One region of the Rhodococcus sp. NPDC055112 genome, then DNA from elsewhere that is predicted to be linked to it. Evidence: riboswitches for the same ligand, from Rfam matches in the RefSeq annotation. Region 1 holds a riboswitch; each other region holds the start of a gene.
What was found. A riboswitch is a leader RNA that binds a small molecule or an ion and turns the genes downstream of it on or off. The one in region 1 is predicted to bind S-adenosylmethionine.
Positions count from the first base shown of each region.

Region 1 (4,480 bases):
ACCGGGCCGCCCGCGCTGCGGGCGAGCGCGCCGCGCAGCATCGGGGTGTCGATCCGCCCCGGCCGGATGGCGTTGACGCGATTTCTCGGCGCCAACTCGAGCGCGAGCCCCCTGACGAACGTCTCGAGCGCGGCCAGTCCGGCGGCGACGACGCTCGTGTCGGCCGCGGGCCGGACCGCGAACCCGCCGGAGGTGACGACGAGCGAGCCCCCTGGCGTCAGGGCGGGCGCCGCGCGTTGCGCGACGGCGTAGGCGGTCGCGAGGCGGTCGGTGTACGCCGGTTCCAGTGCCGACCACGGGGTGGTCCTGGTGGGACCGGTCGCGGCGAATCCCGCTGTCAGCAGCACGTGATCGACCGTGCCTGCGCGGGCGAAGATCGATTCGAGTCCGGCCGGATCGCGGACGTCCGCGGCGATCGGTAGCAACCGGGGGGCGCTCGATCCTCCGATCGCGGCGAAGGACCGTTTCAGGTTCGCCTCGCCCCTGGCGACGCCGACGACGGAGGCCCCGGCCCGGTATGCCATCGCGGCGGCCGCGAGACCTATCCCGCTGCTCGCGCCGATGACGAGTACTCGGCCGTCGGGCGCGAAGGGGTTGAGCGGCGGCCGTGTGGATTCGTTCACGTCGCGAACACTACGGAATTCGTTTCGGGCTCATTGTTTTCACGGTGATCCGAATTATCGAGAACTGTTTCGAAAAGGTAAATGTGCAGCGCCTGGAGGGTGCGGGAAGGCCGGTGCGGGACGAGGCGGGTGGCGGCCCCAACCGGATGGTTGACACGCGGCGAGGCCCCGGATACGTTCTCTCCCAACGGTCATGAGTATCAGCTGATAGCCCCGGCTTGCTGATCGGCAACCCTCGCGGAGCGGTGGGGTGCCCCGGGTGAGGACCGGGCTGTATCCATGCGGATACGGCAAGCGCCCTACTGTCGCGAAAGCTGAACACGTTGATTGTCATGATGGAGTGTAGAAACCGGTCAGTGTAATAACTGATCGGTAATCGAGTCGAGCGCTCCCGCTGTGTTGCGCAGACCAGTCGAGAATCCCAGGAGACGGATATCGACGTCGATGCTCGCCTTTTCGAATTAAGGGCCGGCATCGGCGATCGGAGCATTTCGCAATGCCGCCGTTCCCTTTGTTCACCGTCCTTTTCCATTCGCCGCCGTGACAACGAGGTCACGCGTGGCGGCTTTTCTGTCTGTCGCGGCGCGTCCGCACGGACGAACATCCGGAGGAATTCGCAGAATGAGTACCCATCCAGCCGTCCCCGGACGCACCCGCAGGTTAGTGGCGGGAATGGTCGCCTCGGTGTCACTGCTCGGCTTGACCGCCGCGTGCAGCGACTCGGAGGCGGCCACGGCAGGCACCGTCTACTTCGGTGTGTCGGGGCCGAAGACCGGGCCGTCGGCCGAGTACGGGCGACTGTGGCAGCAGGGCTTCGACCTGGCGCTGGAGGAGATCAATCAGAACGGCGGCATCGACGGGCGCAAGGTCGAGCTCAAATGGGAGGACTCACAGTCCGATCCGAAGCAGACCGTGCCGATCGCGACGAAGTTCGTCGACGATCAGTCCGTGATCGCCGAGCTCGGGGACTTCTCTTCGCCCGCTTCGATCGCCGCCTCTCCGGTGTACAACCGGGGCAAGCTGGTGCAGTACGGATTCACCAACTCCGCGGTCGAGTTCACCAACGGGGGTGAGTACTCGTGGAGCCCGTCGATCACCCTCGACGTGTTCCAGGAGCGCAATGCCGAGTGGGTTTCCCGCAAGGCGAAGAAGGTCTCCGTGGTCTACCTCGAAACCGACTGGGGCAAGCAGGCATTCAAGTACTTCTCGCAGTTCGCGGCGGAGAAGGGCGTCGAGATCGTCTACTCGTCGCCGATCCTCCCGGACTCCACCGACGTCAAACCGATCCTGATCAAGGGTCGTGACGCGGCGCCGGAGGCCTTCGTGCACCTCGGCTACGGCCCCGATGGCGCCCTGGTGGTCAAGCAACTCCGGGATGTCGGGTTCGACAAGCAGTTCTTCGGGGGCCAGAACACGCCACAGTTCATCGAGCTGGCGGGCTCCGCGGCGGAGGGCGACATCGTGAACGGGATCTTCAGCGCGGCGGATGCCGATCCCCGTATCCAGGACTTCGTCGGCAAGTTCCGGGCGAAGTTCGGGGTCGACCCGGGCGACTTCAATGTCTACGCCTATGACGCACTCAAGGTGCTCACCGATGCCGCGAACCACGGCGGTGCGACGAGGGAGGGTGTCCTGAAGGGCCTGAAGGAATCCGAGTTCAACGGAATCGGGCTGGGCCAGTTCGCCTTCGATCAGCAGTCCCGCCGTCCCGATGGCGCGGCGCCCCGCGAGCTCGTGCTCCAGAACGGGAAGTTCGTACCAACCGCATGATCGACACCCTCCTCGCCGGACTGATCCACGGCAACGCCTATGCGCTGATCGCAGTCGGGATCACCCTGATCTTCGGGGTCACCAATGTGATCAACTTCGCCCACGGCGCGGTGTTCGCGTTCGGGTCGATCTTCGCGTGGTGGCTGATCGCCGAACTCGGGCTGTCCCTGTGGACCACCATCGTGGTGGTGGTCGGTGTCTCGGGGCTGCTCGGGTTCGTCGTCAACGTCGTCGCGGTGCGCCCGCTGAGCCGGGGTCCGGCGGTGGCGGCGTTGCTGGCCACCGTCGCCGCGGGCATGATCATCGAGAACCTCGTCCAGATGGTCTTCGGCCCCGAGACACGACCGTTCCCTGCGGTGCTGCCGACCAACAACTGGCAGATCGGCGGGGTGCGGTTCGGGACCTCGGACCTCGTGATGTTCGCCATCACGGTGGTGGTCATGGCCGGCCTCGCCTGCTTCCTCAAGTACGGCAGGTACGGGCTGGCGATCCGGGCGACGGCACAGGATCCCGATGCGGCGCTGCAGATGGGGATCCCGGTACCCCGCGTGCAGAACCTGGCGTTCATCATCGCGTCGGGCCTCGGCGGGCTGGCGGGAATCTTTGTCGGACTGTACAACTCGAACATCTCGCCGACCAGCGGCACGATCGCGGGGATGAGCGGATTCGTCGCGGCGACGATCGGCGGGCTGGGGTCGATCCCCGGTGCGGTGCTCGGCGGCTTCGTGCTCGGCATCGTCGAGGCCGTGGGGATCTACCAGTTCGGGGACGGATACCGAGACCTGATCACTTTCGGGGTGCTGATCGCGGTGCTCGTCTTGAGGCCGGGGGGACTGTTGGCGAGGGCGCCGTCGATCTCGAGCGAACCGTTGACCGGCACCTTCCTCGGTTCGGGCCGCCAGATCCGGGTGCAGTGGTGGCAGGCGGCGGCCGCCTTCGCAGTGGTCGGGCTCGTGGTGCCGCTGGTCTCCAACAGCTACGGACTGGTGGTCGGGACCCAGATCATCGCCTACGCCATCATCGCGGTCTCGATGACGCTGGTGGCGGGCTCGGCGGGCCAGCTCACCATCGGCCAGGCCGGGCCGATCGCGATCGGGGCGTACACCTCGGCCATCCTCACCATCAGCTACGACTGGCCGTTCCTCGCGGCGGTGGCCGCGGCCGCGCTGACCGCGGCGATCGTGTCTTCCGTGCTGGCGGCTCCGGTCTGGCGGCTCACCGGACACTACGTTGCGATCGCGACGCTCGGGATCGGTGTCGTCACGGTCGGGATCATCCGCAACTGGGAATCGGTGACCCGGGGCAGCTACGGACTGTTCGGGATCCCTGCGCCGCGGATCTTCGGATACGAGTTCTCCACCGCCGCAGACCTGTTCCGCCTCGATCTGGTGTTCCTGGCCCTGACCGTGGTGGTGGTGGCCGCGATCCAGCGGTCACACCTCGGCACGGTGCTCAGGTCGGTCGGGTCGGACGAGGTGGCGGCGAGATCGTCGGGCGTACGAGTGCGCGACTACAAGGCGCTCGCCTTCGCCATCAGCGCGATCTTCTCCGGCATCGGGGGAGCCCTTCTCGGGCACCAGTATTCGTACATCGATCCGACGGTGTTCAACCTGGGGCTCTCGCTCCTTGTGGTGACCATCATCGTGCTCGGCGGGACCGGGTCCCCGTACGGCGCGATCCTCGGCTCGGTGGTCCTGATCGGGGTCCCGGAGCTGTTCCGGCTGGCGCCCGAGGTCCGCATTCTGCTCTACGGGGTGATCCTGCTGTTGATCATCCGATTCAGGCCACAGGGAATCTGGACGAGGAGGGACCGTGTCAGCGCAGCAGTCTGAGCAGATCCTGTCGGTGGCGGGGCTGCGCCGCGCCTTCGGCGGCGTGCGCGCCGTCGACGGGATCGACTTCGAGGTCAACAGGGGCGAGTTCGTCTCCATCATCGGGCCCAACGGGTCGGGAAAGAGCACCACCATCAACCTGGTGTCCGGCGTTCTCCGGCCCGATTCCGGTCGGATCCTGCTGCGCGGCACAGCGGTACGGCCCGGCTCCCCGGAAGAGGCCGCTGAGGCGGGCATCGCGAGGACCTTCCAGAA
Region 1 covers NZ_JBSGTR010000032.1:25,824-30,303, forward strand. Annotated here, with positions in the region: gene ACWFRB_RS15395 (SDR family oxidoreductase) at 1-623, opposite strand, end outside; SAM riboswitch class IV at 813-926, shown strand; gene ACWFRB_RS15400 (ABC transporter substrate-binding protein) at 1,245-2,393, shown strand; gene ACWFRB_RS15405 (ABC transporter permease) at 2,390-4,225, shown strand; gene ACWFRB_RS15410 (ABC transporter ATP-binding protein) at 4,206-4,480, shown strand, end outside.

Region 2 (4,480 bases), on a different contig from region 1:
CGAAACCGGCGAGCCGGTGCTGCACGGCACACCGATCTGGTTGCGCACCACCGTCCACCAGCTCATCCCGATCGGCGACCACACGCTGGTGATCGGGCTGGTCACGCGCGTGCACGACGAGGACGACGCGGAGGCAGCTGCAGCTCCCCTGCTGTACCACGACGGCCGGTACTTCCGCCCGACCCCGCTCGGCGAATGATCCCGGCGGCGAACATCACCATGCCCACCTCCACCTTCATCTCCCCCGTTCGGAGTGAGTGTCGCAGCTGTCGTTGACCACGACCGGCGCACACCAACACAATCGAAACTGGGAGTTACTCATGGTTGATTCCGCATTGGGACAGCGGGATTCGAATCCCGATCTGATCCTCACCCTGCAATTCAGCAACACCGGATCCACCGACCGGCAGCAGCTGGTCGCCCTCGCGAACGCCCTCCGTGCGACCGCGCAGGAGCTCCTCCCCGGCGTCAGCACCCGGGCCCGGATGGACGCCGCACCGGCGGCCGTCGCCGCTCCGCCGAAGGCAGCGGACATCGACGCACCGCTCGTCATCGACCTCCCGGCCCGGCAGGTGTTCACCCGCGGCGAGCCGGTCTCGTTGAGCCACACCGAGTTCGAGATCCTCTCCCACCTGGCCCGACGACCGCGGGTGGTGGTGTCGAGGCGTCGACTGCTCGAGCTGAGCGGCACCCTCGGCGAGCGCGAACGGGCGGGGCGCAGCGTGGACGTCCACGTCTCCCGGGTCCGGATGAAGCTCGGGCGTTACGGCTGGCTGGTGTCCACCGTCCGTGGCACCGGCTACCGCTTCGACCCCGATCCCCGGGTCCGCATCATCACCGAAACCGTGGCGGCCTGAATGTCCACAAACGGCGGGAGCCATCGACCGGTGTGACCGGACGATGGCTCCCGCCGTTTGTAGCCCGCTATGACGCGAGAATGCTTCTGCCGGAAGTCAACCCGAACTGCCCGAGCACCTCGCCGAGCGTCGCCGACGGGCGGGTGAGGCCGCGCTCGTGCAGCAGTGGCAGCACGTCGTCCACCACGCGGTCGAGCACGCGGGGCAGAACCAGCGGCAGCAGGGTCACCCCGTCGGCGACCCCCGCCGCGCGGATGTCGGCGATGAGCCCGGCCAGACCCGATGCCGTCCCGACGTAGGAGATCGAATCGGGCACCCTGATACCCCGGAGCCCACCGTCGAGCAGGGCCAGTTCCCTTCGCGCGGAACGCGAATCATCGCCGAGGAGCACCTCGACGTCGAGCAGTACGGTGACCGAGTCCGGGTCCCGGCCATCGGCCGCGGTGTCCGCCCGGATCCGGTCACGCTGTTGCTGCGCCCCGCGGAGGTCGTGCGCTCGGATGCGGACGACGGTGCCGGGAACCGCGGCCAGGTCGAGCTGCGCGTCGGGGTCCGCGGGTGCGGTCAGGTCCACCCAGTAGTCGGTGAGCCCGAGCGGGATCCGGAAGTCGGTGTGCGCCGCGGACGCCGGGTGGTGACCGGCGCCGGACAGTTCGACCGCGACGTGCAGCGGCCGGGTATGGAAAGAAGAATCGATGGACATGGGTCTCCTCGAGAGATGCGTGCGAGCTGATGAGCCGGGGACGAGCTCAGCCCAGACACATGCCCGACGCGGTACGGCAGAGATCCACATGCCGACGGCACCACCGGGCGTCAGTCGCCAGGGTCGTCACGGGTGCCATGGCGCGAGCTTACCCGGCAAGGCCCGTCGCGCGGCGGCGACCGTCCACCAGTTCCCGCAGCGCCGCGACCAGCCGGTCCACATCGGCGGCGTGGCTGCCGAGGCCGAGGCTCGCCCGAACCGCGCCGTCCGGCCTGCCCAGCCGGGACAGCAGCGGGTGCGCGCAGAACCGGCCGTCGCGCACCCCGATGCCGTGCAGGTCCGACAGGTAGCTCGCCACCTCGCGGGGCGCGCATCCGTCGACGGCAAAGGTGACGATGCCGACCGAATCCGGGGAGTCGGACCAGATCCGGAGCAGCTCGACGCCGTCGATGCCGCGCAGCCCGTCGACGAGCCGAGCGCAGAGGGCACGCTCGTGCAGCTCGGACGCCTCCGCGTCGAGGCCGGCAAGCGCCGTGCAGGCCGCGGCCAACGCCGCGACGCCGAGCACGTTGGGGGTGCCGGCCTCGTGACGCTGCGGGGCCTGCGCCCAGTCGACGCCTGCCGCCGAGACGTCGCGGGTGGCGCCGCCGCCGACCAGGTACGGCTCGGCGGCATCCAGCCAGTCCCGCCTGCCGATGAGCGCGCCCGCCCCGAACGGCGCGTACAGCTTGTGACCGGAGAAGGCCAGGTAGTCGACGCCGAGCGCGGCGATGTCCACCCGCCGGTGCGGCAGCAACTGGGCGCCGTCGACGAGTATCCGCGCCCCGCAGGCGTGCGCGACCTCGGCGAGCCGGGCGATCGGCAGCACCTCGCCGGTGACGTTGGAGGCGCCGGTGACGGCGAGCAGCGCTGCCGGCTTGCTGCACAGTTCGGCGACGATCCGCTCCACCGTCTCGGCGACGGTGTCCGCGGACCGGACGATCCGCGTGCCGTTCTTCTTCCAGGGCAACAGATTTGCGTGGTGCTCGATGTCGAGGACAACGGTGTCGCCCGGCACGCAGCCGGCCAGCAGGTTCAGCGAGTCGGTGGTGTTCCTGGTGAACACCACCACGTCGTCCGACCGGGCCCCGACGAACCCGGCGACCACGTCACGGGCCCCTTCGTAGCTGGCGGTGGACACCTGCGAGGCGTACCCGGCCCCCCGGTGCACGCTGGCGTAGTACGGCAGCAGCTCCTGCACCCGCGCGGTGACCTGCGCCAGGGCAGGCGCGCTGGCCGCGTAGTCGAAGTTCGCGTAGGTGCAGGTCCCGCCGTCTGCCAGCGGGACGGTCAGGTCGGCCCCGGAGACCTCGGCGAACGGACGGTCGGCGGCGCAGCGCTCGTCGGAGCGAACGGCGGTGGCGGTGGCGGTGAGAACAGCAGTCATCAGACATCCCTCGGTCAGGGACCCGTGTGCTTGTGGAAGACAACGAGCCCGCGCTTGCCGGGTCCGGTGTTGGACCGCAGCCAGGTCGTCACCCGGGGCACCCCACCGCGGTGGAGGGTTGCCGGCCAGCAAGCCGGGGCTATCTGCTGGCACTCATGACCTACGGCGAGAATGGCAGGCCGGGTCGCGGGTTGTCAACAGCAGAGACCGGCTCGCGTGTTCCGCGAGCCGGTCCCCGGCGCCCGATGGCCTGTCTCACTCGAATTGAAATGACTTGCTGTTCAGCCTTTTTGCTCCGATCGAGACCTAACAGGCGGCCAGGAGCATCACCGGCGCGAAGGGCTCAACGCGGACGCAAGGCACCCCCAGCGCGCGCACGTGCTGCACCGCCGCCGCATCGGCGGCCGAGCAGATCCCGTCGAGCACGTCCTCGGTGGCGATCGCACCGAGAAGGTCGTCGCCGAGCGCCCGCGTGGACTCCAGACCGTGCTGCCTGAGCCACCGCTCGGTCTCGACGAAGGCCGCCGGGGTCCCGATGAACAGAACCCGCCGGATCTGCGGCGGCGCCTGTGTTGTCGTCATGCGATTCCCTTTCCTGGGTTCGGGTACGCAATCAACTCTCGCCGGGGGCGCCGCTCGTGTCTGTCCACCGATCGGCGGGTCAGCCGGGGGAACCTCGGGTCCTCCGATCGGCGGACAACTGAGCGCTACGTCACATCGGTGACCCAGGTCACCCACGCCTACTGATCACTCCGATCAGCCAGAGATCCCACTATTGACTGTTCTGCCAGCCATATCGACTGTAGTAGCGACACACAGCGCATATCGACACTGCCCTGAGCGCCACCCAGCCCAGCTATCGGAAGGACGTCAACGATGACCACCCTGGAAGCCCGACCCGTCACCCGCACCTCGCACAGCGGCTTCGACCACGAACACGTCGCCCTCGAATGCGGACCGCGCTCGGGCCTCCCGATCACCGTCGCCGTGCACTCCACCCGGCTGGGACCCGCGCTCGGTGGCTGCCGGGTGTGGCAGTACCCGGACTGGCAGTCCGGGATGGAGGACGCACTCCGGTTGTCCGCCGCGATGACCCTCAAATGTGCGGTCGCGGGTCTGGACACCGGCGGTGGCAAGTCCGTGATCGCCCTGGCGCCGGGCGAGGTCCTCGACGGGGACCGCCGCCGCGCGGCGATGCTCGACCTCGCCGACATCGTGGACGATCTGGGCGGGCGATACCGGACCGCAGAGGACGTCGGTACCAGCGCGGCCGACATGCAGATTGTTCGGGAACGGACCGCGCACGTCTTCGGCCTGCCCACCGCCGCGGGCGGGATCGGCGAACCGGCCGAGCCCACCGCGGTCGGCGTCTACTCGGCCTTGCGCGCCACCGTCGATCGTGCGTTCCCCGGCTCGGGCCTCGCGGGCCTGAGGATCACCATCAGCGGACTCGGGCAGGTCGGCTCCCGGCTCGCCCGCAGGCTCGCCTCCGAG
Region 2 covers NZ_JBSGTR010000019.1:57,503-61,982, forward strand. Annotated here, with positions in the region: gene ACWFRB_RS11845 (flavin reductase family protein) at 1-199, shown strand, start outside; gene ACWFRB_RS11850 (winged helix-turn-helix domain-containing protein) at 321-857, shown strand; gene ACWFRB_RS11855 (hypothetical protein) at 925-1,560, opposite strand; gene ACWFRB_RS11860 (putative leader peptide) at 1,607-1,699, opposite strand; gene ACWFRB_RS11865 (aminotransferase class V-fold PLP-dependent enzyme) at 1,709-2,986, opposite strand; SAM riboswitch class IV at 3,032-3,147, opposite strand; gene ACWFRB_RS11870 (hypothetical protein) at 3,293-3,568, opposite strand; gene ACWFRB_RS11875 (Glu/Leu/Phe/Val dehydrogenase dimerization domain-containing protein) at 3,863-4,480, shown strand, end outside.
Region 2: another riboswitch for S-adenosylmethionine. It lies ahead of ACWFRB_RS11865 (aminotransferase class V-fold PLP-dependent enzyme); the one in region 1 lies ahead of ACWFRB_RS15400 (ABC transporter substrate-binding protein).

Region 3 (4,480 bases), on a different contig from region 1:
CTGTGCCGACACCCACTCGGCGGCGGCGGCGTCCGGTTCGGTCTTCGAGTCGCCGGACACCGAAGTGTTCAGTGCGATGAGTTCGTCGGTGGTCAGCTTGGCCGACACCGCATTCAGGACCGCCGCCAGCTTCTCGGACTGCTTGTTCGCGCGCAGGACCGGGACCACGTTCTGCGCCGGGAAGTTGTTCCTCGGGTCCGCGAGGACCACGAAGTTGTTCTTGGCGATGGCGGGCGAGGTGGTGAAGATGTTCGCCGCGGTGACCTGGCCGGACGAGAGGGCGGCCACCGTTGCGGGTCCGCCGCCGTCCGCGATCGGCACGAAGTTCTGCGGGCTGATGACGAGGCCGTAGTCGGCCTCGAGGCCGGGCAGCCCTCCCGCGCGCTCCTGGAACTCGGCGGGGGCACCGAACTTCACCTCGGCGGAGTGGGGCGCCAGGTCGGCGATCGAGGTCAGCTGCCACTTGTCGGCGGTCTCACGGGTGACGACCACCGCATCCTTGTCCTCGCCGGGCGCCGGCGTGGTGATCGCCAGGTCGGGGCCGAGCGCCGCGGGCAGGGCCGCGTCCACCTCGGCGGCGCTGGTCGCGGTCGTGTCCTTGTCGAGGTACTGCAGCAGGTTGCCGGTGTAGTCCGGGATCACATCGATGGATCCGTCCTTGACCGCGGGGATGTAGGTCTCCCGGCTGCCGATGTTCAGCTTGGTCTGTACGTCGAAGCCGTTGGCACGCAGGGCCTCCGCGTAGATGTTCGCCACGGTCTCGGACTCGGGGAAGTTCGCCGACCCGACGATGATCGCGTTCGGGTCCGAGCCGGTGCCACCGCCGCTGCTCAGTGGGTCGGAGTTGCCGCATGAGGTCAGGACCGTCAGGGCGGTGACCGCCGCGGCGACAGCGATCGGGCGGGCGGAGCGGCGAGCTGAGAACCTCATGGCATCCTTCCATCGGTTCCGGCGGTAGCACCCGTCCCTGTCGGACTGGTTGCTGCGGCGTCAACAAGCCGGATCTCTCGGCCGCTCGAGATGGTGCTGGCCACCGAGTGTAACGATAGGGAGGACATTCGCTTGGTGAGGAGAGGGAGCGTGGCGCGCCATGACGGCTCGGTGGAGGAAGGCTGCGACGACAGCGATGTCCGCGGCCGTGGTGTGCGCGCTCGCCGGATGCACGGTGGACAATTCCCGGCTCGACGAGACGCAGGCACCTGCAGCGATCACCGTCGGGTCAGGGGAGAGCGCGGAGTCACAGGTCGTCGCGGAGATCTACGCGGGGATCCTGCGCGGCACCGGATCCCCGGTCGAGGTGGGTTCCCCGGAGACCAGGGCGGAGTACGTGGAGGGACTCGGGGCGGCGGAGATCACGGTGGTGCCGGACTTCACCGGGCAGCTTCTGCACTATTTTCAGCCGGACTCGGCGCTCACCGATCCCGATGAGGTGTTCGAGGAGCTGAACAGGTCTCTGCCGGAGGGGCTCTCGGTGTCCGATTACAGCGAGGCCGAGTTGGAGGCCGGTGATTCGGCACCCGCGGAGAACGTGGTGCCACTCATGCGAAACGGGGTGCTCACCGAGGATCAGGTCAAGGCGCTCAACGTCGTTGCAGGCGAGCTGACCTCGGCCGACCTGGCGTCGATGGCGGAGCGGGTCCGGCGGGGAGAGGCGGATCCGAAGCGGGCGGCGGACGAATGGCTCGCCGAGCGCTGAACTTGCGGTGACGCTCGAACGGGTGGTTGCCGGGTTCGCCTCTCGGCGATCGTCCCGGTGACCACCCGTTCGACAGGTGAGCTAGACCTCGGTGCGTTCGAGCGCCTCGCGCAGGAAGCCGCCGAGCTCGCGCACGGCGTCGTTCGCCTCCCGCAGGATCGACGCCTGCAGGTGCGCGACGTGCCACAGCGTCGGGTACTCGGTGAACTCGACCGTGACGCCCGCGGCCCGCAGCTTGTCCACGAGCTCCACCACCTGCGGGTACAGCACCTCGGAGGTGCCGACGTGCACGATGGTCGGCGGTAGCCCGGTCATGTCGCCGTGCAGCGGCGCGTAGCCCGGATCGGCGGGGTCGCCGCCGCCGAGGTACGCCTCGGCCGCGATGAACGACCACGCCGTGTTGATCACGAGATCGCGATCCTTCGGGGCGTTACGGGCGCCTGGGTCCACCCACGGCGCGATCAGTCCGAGGGCGGCCGGGTGTACGTCGTGCGCGTCGATCAGGCGGCGCGCGGTGGCGAGCGACAGCCCGCCGCCTGCCGAATCCCCTGCGATGGCAACCTGATCGGCGGTGTACCCGTGCTCGACGAGCAGCTCGAGGTACGCGTCGACCGCGTCTTCCAGCCCTGCCGGGTACGGATTCTCCGGGGCGAGGCGGTAGTCGAGCAGGTACACCGCGGACCCGGACTCGCGTGCGAGGTACGCGGCCAGCGACCGGTGGGTGGCGAGCGATCCGAGGGTGAAGCCGCCGCCGTGCAGGTACAGCACGGCGGTGCGGCGCTCGCTGGCCCCGACCGTGATGCGCTCGGCCCTGCGGCCTGCCAGGGTCAGCTCCCGCACGACGGTGTCGCGCGGAAGCCGTTGCAGCGGGGAGCCCGCGTCGAGCAGCGCACGGGCCGCGGGTACCGGCATCTTCGCGTGCAGGGCCACCCGGTAGAAGGCGCCGAGGTTCGCGGCGACCAGCGGTCGGGGCAGGAACACCATTGGGCTACTTCCCCTTCGGCATCACGCGGCCGGCGATCTCGGCGACCACGCGCTGGTAGCTCGAGCCGACCAGGCGCACCCAGGCGTCGAGGAACTTGGCGTCGGCACCGATCAGCACCCGCGCCTTGCCCTTCTGCACGCCGTTCACGATGACCTTCGCGGCCTGCTCGGGCGTGGTCCGCGCCAGCTTCTTGTCGAAGAACTCGGAGAAGGCCGCGAGGTCTTCTCCTGGCCCCGCGGTCGCGTTGCGGGCGATGGCGGTCTTGATGCCGCCCGGGTGCACACAGGTCACCTTGACCGGGTGCTTGGCGATCAACATCTCCTGCCGCAGCGACTCGGTGAAGCCGCGGACCGCGAACTTCGCGGAGTTGTAGGCGGACTGGCCGGGCATCGAGAGCAGGCCGAACAGGCTGGAGACGTTCACCACGTGCCCGTCGCCGGAGGCAACCAGGTGCGGCAGGAATGCCTTGGTGCCGTTGACGACTCCCCAGAAGTCCACGTCCATGATCTTCTCGATGTCCTTGAACTCGGACTTCTCGAACTCACCGTGGTACGCGATGCCTGCGTTGTTGTAGATCTGGTTGACCTTGCCGAAGTGTTCGGCGATCGCGTCGGCGTACTGCAGTACCGCCTCCCGCTGGGTCACGTCCAGGTGATCGGACCTGACCTCGGCGCCGAGGGCCTCGGCCTGGCGAACGGTCTCGGTCAGTCCGACGCTGTCGAAGTCGGAGAGCGCGAGCCGGGCGCCCTTCTCGGCCAGGTTCAGCGCGAGCGCCCGACCGATGCCGGATCCCGCTCCGGTGATGACCACGACCTTGCCTGCGAAATCGCTCACTGTGCAACAACCTTCTCGTCGTCGTCGGCGATGCCGACAGTGGTCGCACCGTCGGCGATGCCGACAGTGGATGCCGTGCCGCGTTCGATCTCCGCGGCGATCTCGTCGCCGGTGATCCCCGGCAGGTCCCTGGTGGCCACGCTGCGGTACGCGGCGAGGTCGAACTTCTTTGTCGTGTTGCGGAACTGGAAGGTGAAGCCCGGCCACAGAGTGGTGTTGTTGCCGTGCTTGTCGAGGTACCAGCTGGCGCACCCGCCGTTGTTCCAGACGCTTCGCGCGAGCTTGTCCTGCAGGTCCTTGTTGTAGGCGTCCTGCGCGTCCTGGCGGACCTCGATGGTCCCGATGCCGTTGCGCTCGATGGTGTTGATCGCGTCGATGACGTAGTTGAGCTGCGACTCGATCATGAAGACCATCGAGGTGTGGCCGAGGCCGGTGTTCGGGCCGACCAGGAAGAACATGTTGGGGAAGTTGGCGATTGCCGATCCCTTGTAGCCCTGCTGTCCGCTGGCCTCGAATACCTCCGCGGCGGAGCGGCCGTCCTTGCCGATGATCCCGGCGAAGGTGGGGGAGTCGGTCACGTGGAAGCCGGTGGCCACCACGATCGCGTCGACCTCGCGGGTCGCGCCGTTGCGGTCGACGATGCCGTTGGCCGTGACCTCCGCGATGCCGTCGGTGACGAGATCGACGTTCGGCTGGGCCAGCGCGGGGTAGTAGTTGTTCGAGATCAGCATTCGCTTGCAGCCGATCTGGAAGTTCGGGGTGACCTTCTTGCGCAGGTCCCGGTCCTTGATCTGCATGCGCAGGTGGCGCTCGGCCGCGAACTGCAGCGGCTTCATGAAGATCGGGGCCTTGGCCAGGCCGACGACCTGGGTCTCGCGCATCCAGTAGATGCCGGTGCGGGAGAGCTTCTGGAACCCGGGCACGTACTTGAACGCGAGCTTCTCGAGCGTCGTGTACTCGCGGTC
Region 3 covers NZ_JBSGTR010000009.1:77,426-81,905, reverse strand. Annotated here, with positions in the region: gene ACWFRB_RS07245 (ABC transporter substrate-binding protein) at 1-930, opposite strand, end outside; SAM riboswitch class I at 937-1,027, opposite strand; gene ACWFRB_RS07240 (glycine betaine ABC transporter substrate-binding protein) at 1,091-1,696, shown strand; gene ACWFRB_RS07235 (alpha/beta hydrolase) at 1,778-2,680, opposite strand; gene ACWFRB_RS07230 (SDR family NAD(P)-dependent oxidoreductase) at 2,685-3,515, opposite strand; gene ACWFRB_RS07225 (flavin-containing monooxygenase) at 3,512-4,480, opposite strand, start outside.
Region 3: another riboswitch for S-adenosylmethionine. It lies ahead of ACWFRB_RS07245 (ABC transporter substrate-binding protein); the one in region 1 lies ahead of ACWFRB_RS15400 (ABC transporter substrate-binding protein).

Region 4 (4,480 bases), on a different contig from region 1:
CGACGGAGGCGAACTGCCTGATGCCGAGCGCGTCGGCCACGGCGACCTCCGCCGCGACCTGGTCGCGCACGGAGATCAGGGGGAAGCGTGATCCCCACGGCTTTCCGTCGGGTGCGAGTGAGCTCGGTCCGGTGGTGCCGCGGCAGCCGCCGAGGACGTTGGTGGCGAGCACGCACCATTCGTCGGTGTCGATGGGGGCGCCGGGGCCGACCATGCCGTTCCACCAGCCGGGCGACGGGTGCTCGTCGTCGGTGGGGCCGGTGACGTGTGAGTCGCCGGTCAGTGCGTGCTCGACGAGCACGATGTTGTCGAGTGTCGGGCTCGGGGTGCCCCAGCACTGTAGGGCGACGGTGACGTCCGGCAGCACGTCGCCGCCCTCGAGTCGGAGCGAGCCGATGCCTATCGTGACCAGGGCACCGTCCGTCGGGGGAAAGACGTCGAGCGGCCGGGTGTCCGATGTCGGTACGACCGTCGTCAGGTGAGCCGGTAGCGGGAGCGGGGTCGAAACGGGGTGGATCACAGTCGAGCGCACGGCGCAGATGGTAGCGACACCGCGCTCACAAAAACGGTGATAATGAAAATAGGTTCGGCGCTGTTGAGAATCGCCCTACTCGGCGGAGGCACGGCCGGCCCTGGCCAGCGCCATGGTCTCACCGAGCAGCTTGGTGACCCAATCGGCCTCGGTGAGGAAGCCGTCGTGCCCGTATCGGGAGTTCACCACGCGCAGGCCGTCGCACCCGGGCAGATGCTCGGCGAGTTCCTCCTGCTGCCGCAGTGGGTAGAGACGGTCGGAGTCCACGCCGCCGACGATCACCGGGACCGGCGTCGAGGCCAGGGCGGCCTCGATGCCACCGCGGCCGCGGCCGACGTCGTGACGGTTCATCGCCTCGGTGAGCAGCACGTAGGTGCCCGGGTCGAAGCGGGCGACCAGCTTGTCGGCCTGGTGTTCGAGGTAGCTCTCCACCGCGTACCGGCCGCCGTGCCAGGTGTCCTCGCCCGGTTGGGTGGCGTTGCCGAACCGGGTGTCGAGTTCGTCCTCGGTGCGGTAGGTCAGGTGCGCGATCCGTCGGGCGATCCCGAGTCCGGTGCGTGGCACCCGTCCCGTGCCGTGATAGTCGCCGCCCTGCCAGTCGGGGTCGGCGGTGATCGCGGCGATCTGGGTGGTCTGGGTACCGATCTGGTCCGCGGTCGCCCGTGCCCCGACCGCCAGGATCAGGGCGGACCGGACGCGGCCCGGGTGGCCGACGGTCCATTCCAGGGTCCGCATGCCGCCCATCGAGCCGCCGACCACAGCCGCGAATCGGTCGATGCCGAGCAGGTCGGCCAGCGCGAGTTCCGCCTGGACCTGGTCGCGTATGGAGATCTCCGGAAAGCGTGATCCCCACGCCCGGCCGTCCGGGTCGAGCGAGGCGGGTCCGGTGGTGCCCCGGCAGCCGCCGAGGACGTTGGTGGCCAGTACGCACCATTCGTTGGTGTCGATGGGGGCGCCGGGGCCGATCATGCCGTTCCACCAGCCCGGCGACGGGTGCTCGTCGTCGACGGGACCGGAGACGTGTGAGTCGCCGGTCAGCGCGTGCTCGACGAGCACGATGTTGTCGAGGTCGGCGTTCGGCTCACCCCACGCCTGCACGGCGAGGGTGACATCGGGCAGGACGACACCGCTCTCCAGCTCCAGCGGGCCGATGCCGATGCCCGTCAGCCGCCCGTTCGGCGGCGGGAACCCCGCGAGGGCCGGTAGAGCTCCCCGCGGAGGCCGCGCCGAACGGGCGTCTGACTCGGAGCGCACTGTCAAGATGCCGCCGCCGCGAGACCGGCCTCGAGATCGGCCAGGATGTCGTCGATGCCCTCGATGCCGACCGCGAGCCGCACCAGGCCCGGGGTCACGCCCGATGCCAGCTGCTCCTCGGGGGTCAGCTGCGAGTGCGTCGTGGAGGCGGGGTGGATGACGAGCGAACGCACGTCGCCGATGTTGGCGACGTGGCTGTGCAGGGTGAGGGCGTTGACGAAGTTCTTGCCCGCGTCGACCCCACCGGCCAGCTCGAACGCCACGATCGCGCCCGCACCCTTCGGGGCGAGCTTCTGGCCGCGCTCGTACCAGGGCGACGAGGGCAGTCCGGCGTATGCGACCGAGGTGACCTCGGGGCGGGCCTGCAGGAACTCGGCGACCCGCTGCGCGTTCTCGACGTGCCGCTCGATGCGCAGGCTCAGCGTCTCCAGGCCTTGGCTGATGAGGAAGGCGTTGAACGGCGAGACCGCTGCGCCCACGTCGCGCAGGAGTTGCACGCGGGCCTTGAGTGCGAACGCGGGCGCGCCGAGGTCGGCGAACACCGCACCGTGGTAGCTGGGATCGGGCGTGGTGAAGTTCGTGTGCCTGCCCTGGGTCCAGTCGAAATTGCCGCCGTCGACGATGACGCCGGCGATCGCCGTGCCGTGCCCGCCGAGGTACTTGGTCGCCGAGTGCACCACGATGTCCGCGCCGTGCTCGAGCGGCCGGATCAGGTACGGGGTGGCGACCGTGTTGTCCACGATCAGCGGGATGCCGTTCTCGTGCGCCACCGCCGAGACGCCGGGGATGTCGAAGACGTCGTTCTTCGGGTTGGAGATGGTCTCGCCGAAGAAGGCCTTGGTGTTCGGCTGGATGGCCGCGCGCCACTGCTCGAGGTTGTCGGGGTCCTCCACGAAGCTGACCGTGATGCCGAGCTTGGGCAGCGTGTAGTGGAAGAGGTTGTAGGTGCCGCCGTACAGGCGCGGGCTGGAGACGATGTGGTCGCCCGCCTCGGCCAGGTTGAGGATGGCGAACGTCTCGGCGGCCTGCCCCGAGGCCAGCAGGAGCGCCGCCACGCCTCCCTCGAGCGAGGCGATCCGCTGCTCGACCGCGTCCTGGGTCGGGTTCATGATCCGGGTGTAGATGTTGCCCGGCTCGGCCAGCCCGAACAGCGCCGCCGCGTGATCGGTGTTGTTGAACGTGTACGACGTTGTCTGGTAGATCGGCAGCGCGCGGGCGTTGGTCGTCGCATCGGACGTCTGGCCCGCGTGGATCTGCTTGGTCTCGAAGCTCCAGGCAGCGGTCGGGTCGGTGACGGGGGTGTTCTCGCTCATGTGTTGTCTACTCCAAGAAATTGGGGGAGATCGGCGCAGCTCAGGCGCCAGGGGGCAAGACTGGGTCCTATCTGCGACAACAACACATGGTGAACCTCCGGTGGGTCGTGGCCCGGTTTGTGGGTCCGTCCCGACGGACCCGCGCTTGTCATCCGAACTGTTTCTCGGACAACCCGGTCATCACCCGGGGCACCCCACCGCGGATGGAGGGTTGCCGACCAGCTAGCCGGGGCTTGATGCTGGCACTCATGACCGCCCTCGATATTAGCGGCTCGGGTCGAGCGGTCGAAAGCGAGGGCGGCGTTTCGGTGTGGCGGAGGCGCCGCCATGGACCCGGCGACAGCGGGTGACCTGCATTACAGGGCTAGGCTGCGGGTCGCAATCATCAAGTCCGGGCATCGCCCGAGTTTCGAGTAGCTCGCAGGGAGACCGATAGTGAAAGCCGCCGCCACGGCGCTGACCCGAGGTCTCACCGCCCGGCACATCCGATTCATCGCGCTCGGCTCCGCCATCGGCACGGGCCTCTTCTACGGCTCCGCCGCGGCGATCGAGCAGGCCGGTCCGTCCGTGCTGCTGGCCTACCTGATCGGCGGCCTGGCGGTGTACCTCGTGCTGCGGGCGCTCGGCGAGATGGCCGTGAGCAATCCCGTCTCGGGCTCGTTCGGCGAGTACGCGAGCAAGCACCTCGGGCCGCTGGCCGGGTTCATGACGGGGTGGACGTACACGTTCGAGATGATCGTGGTGTGCCTCGCGGACGTGACCGCGTTCGGCGTCTACATGGGGTTCTGGTTCCCCGACGTGCCGCGGTGGATCTGGGTCCTGGCGATCGTCTTCTTCATCGGCGCGATCAATCTCCTCAGCGTCAAGGTGTTCGGCGAGCTCGAGTTCTGGTTCACGCTGGTCAAGGTGGCGGCCATCGTGGCGATGATCGCCGCGGGCGTCGCGATCCTGATCTTCGGGTTCGGGGTCCACGACACCGGCACCGGAGTGAGCAACCTGTGGTCCGACGGCGGGTTCTTCGCCACCGGGTTCGGCGGCTTCGTCGGCTGTTTCGCGATCGTGATGTTCGCCTTCGGTGGCACCGAGATCATCGGTGTCACGGCGGGCGAGGCCGAGGACCCGGAGCGCACGATTCCCCGCGCGATCAACACCGTCCCGGTGCGCATCATCCTGTTCTATGTGCTGACCCTGGCCGTGATCATGGCGATCAACCCGTGGCAGAGCATCGGATCCGAGGGCAGTCCCTTCGTGCAGATCTTCCAGGGCCTCGGCATCGGACCGGCGGCGACGGTGCTGAACATCGTGGTCATCACCGCGGCCCTGTCGGCGATCAACAGCGACATCTTCGGTGCGGGCCGGATGATGTTCGGCATGGCGCAAC
Region 4 covers NZ_JBSGTR010000053.1:35,998-40,477, reverse strand. Annotated here, with positions in the region: gene metX (homoserine O-acetyltransferase MetX) at 1-478, opposite strand, end outside; gene metX (homoserine O-acetyltransferase MetX) at 608-1,786, opposite strand; gene ACWFRB_RS20300 (bifunctional o-acetylhomoserine/o-acetylserine sulfhydrylase) at 1,789-3,099, opposite strand; SAM riboswitch class IV at 3,236-3,353, opposite strand; gene ACWFRB_RS20295 (amino acid permease) at 3,535-4,480, shown strand, end outside.
Region 4: another riboswitch for S-adenosylmethionine. It lies ahead of ACWFRB_RS20300 (bifunctional o-acetylhomoserine/o-acetylserine sulfhydrylase); the one in region 1 lies ahead of ACWFRB_RS15400 (ABC transporter substrate-binding protein).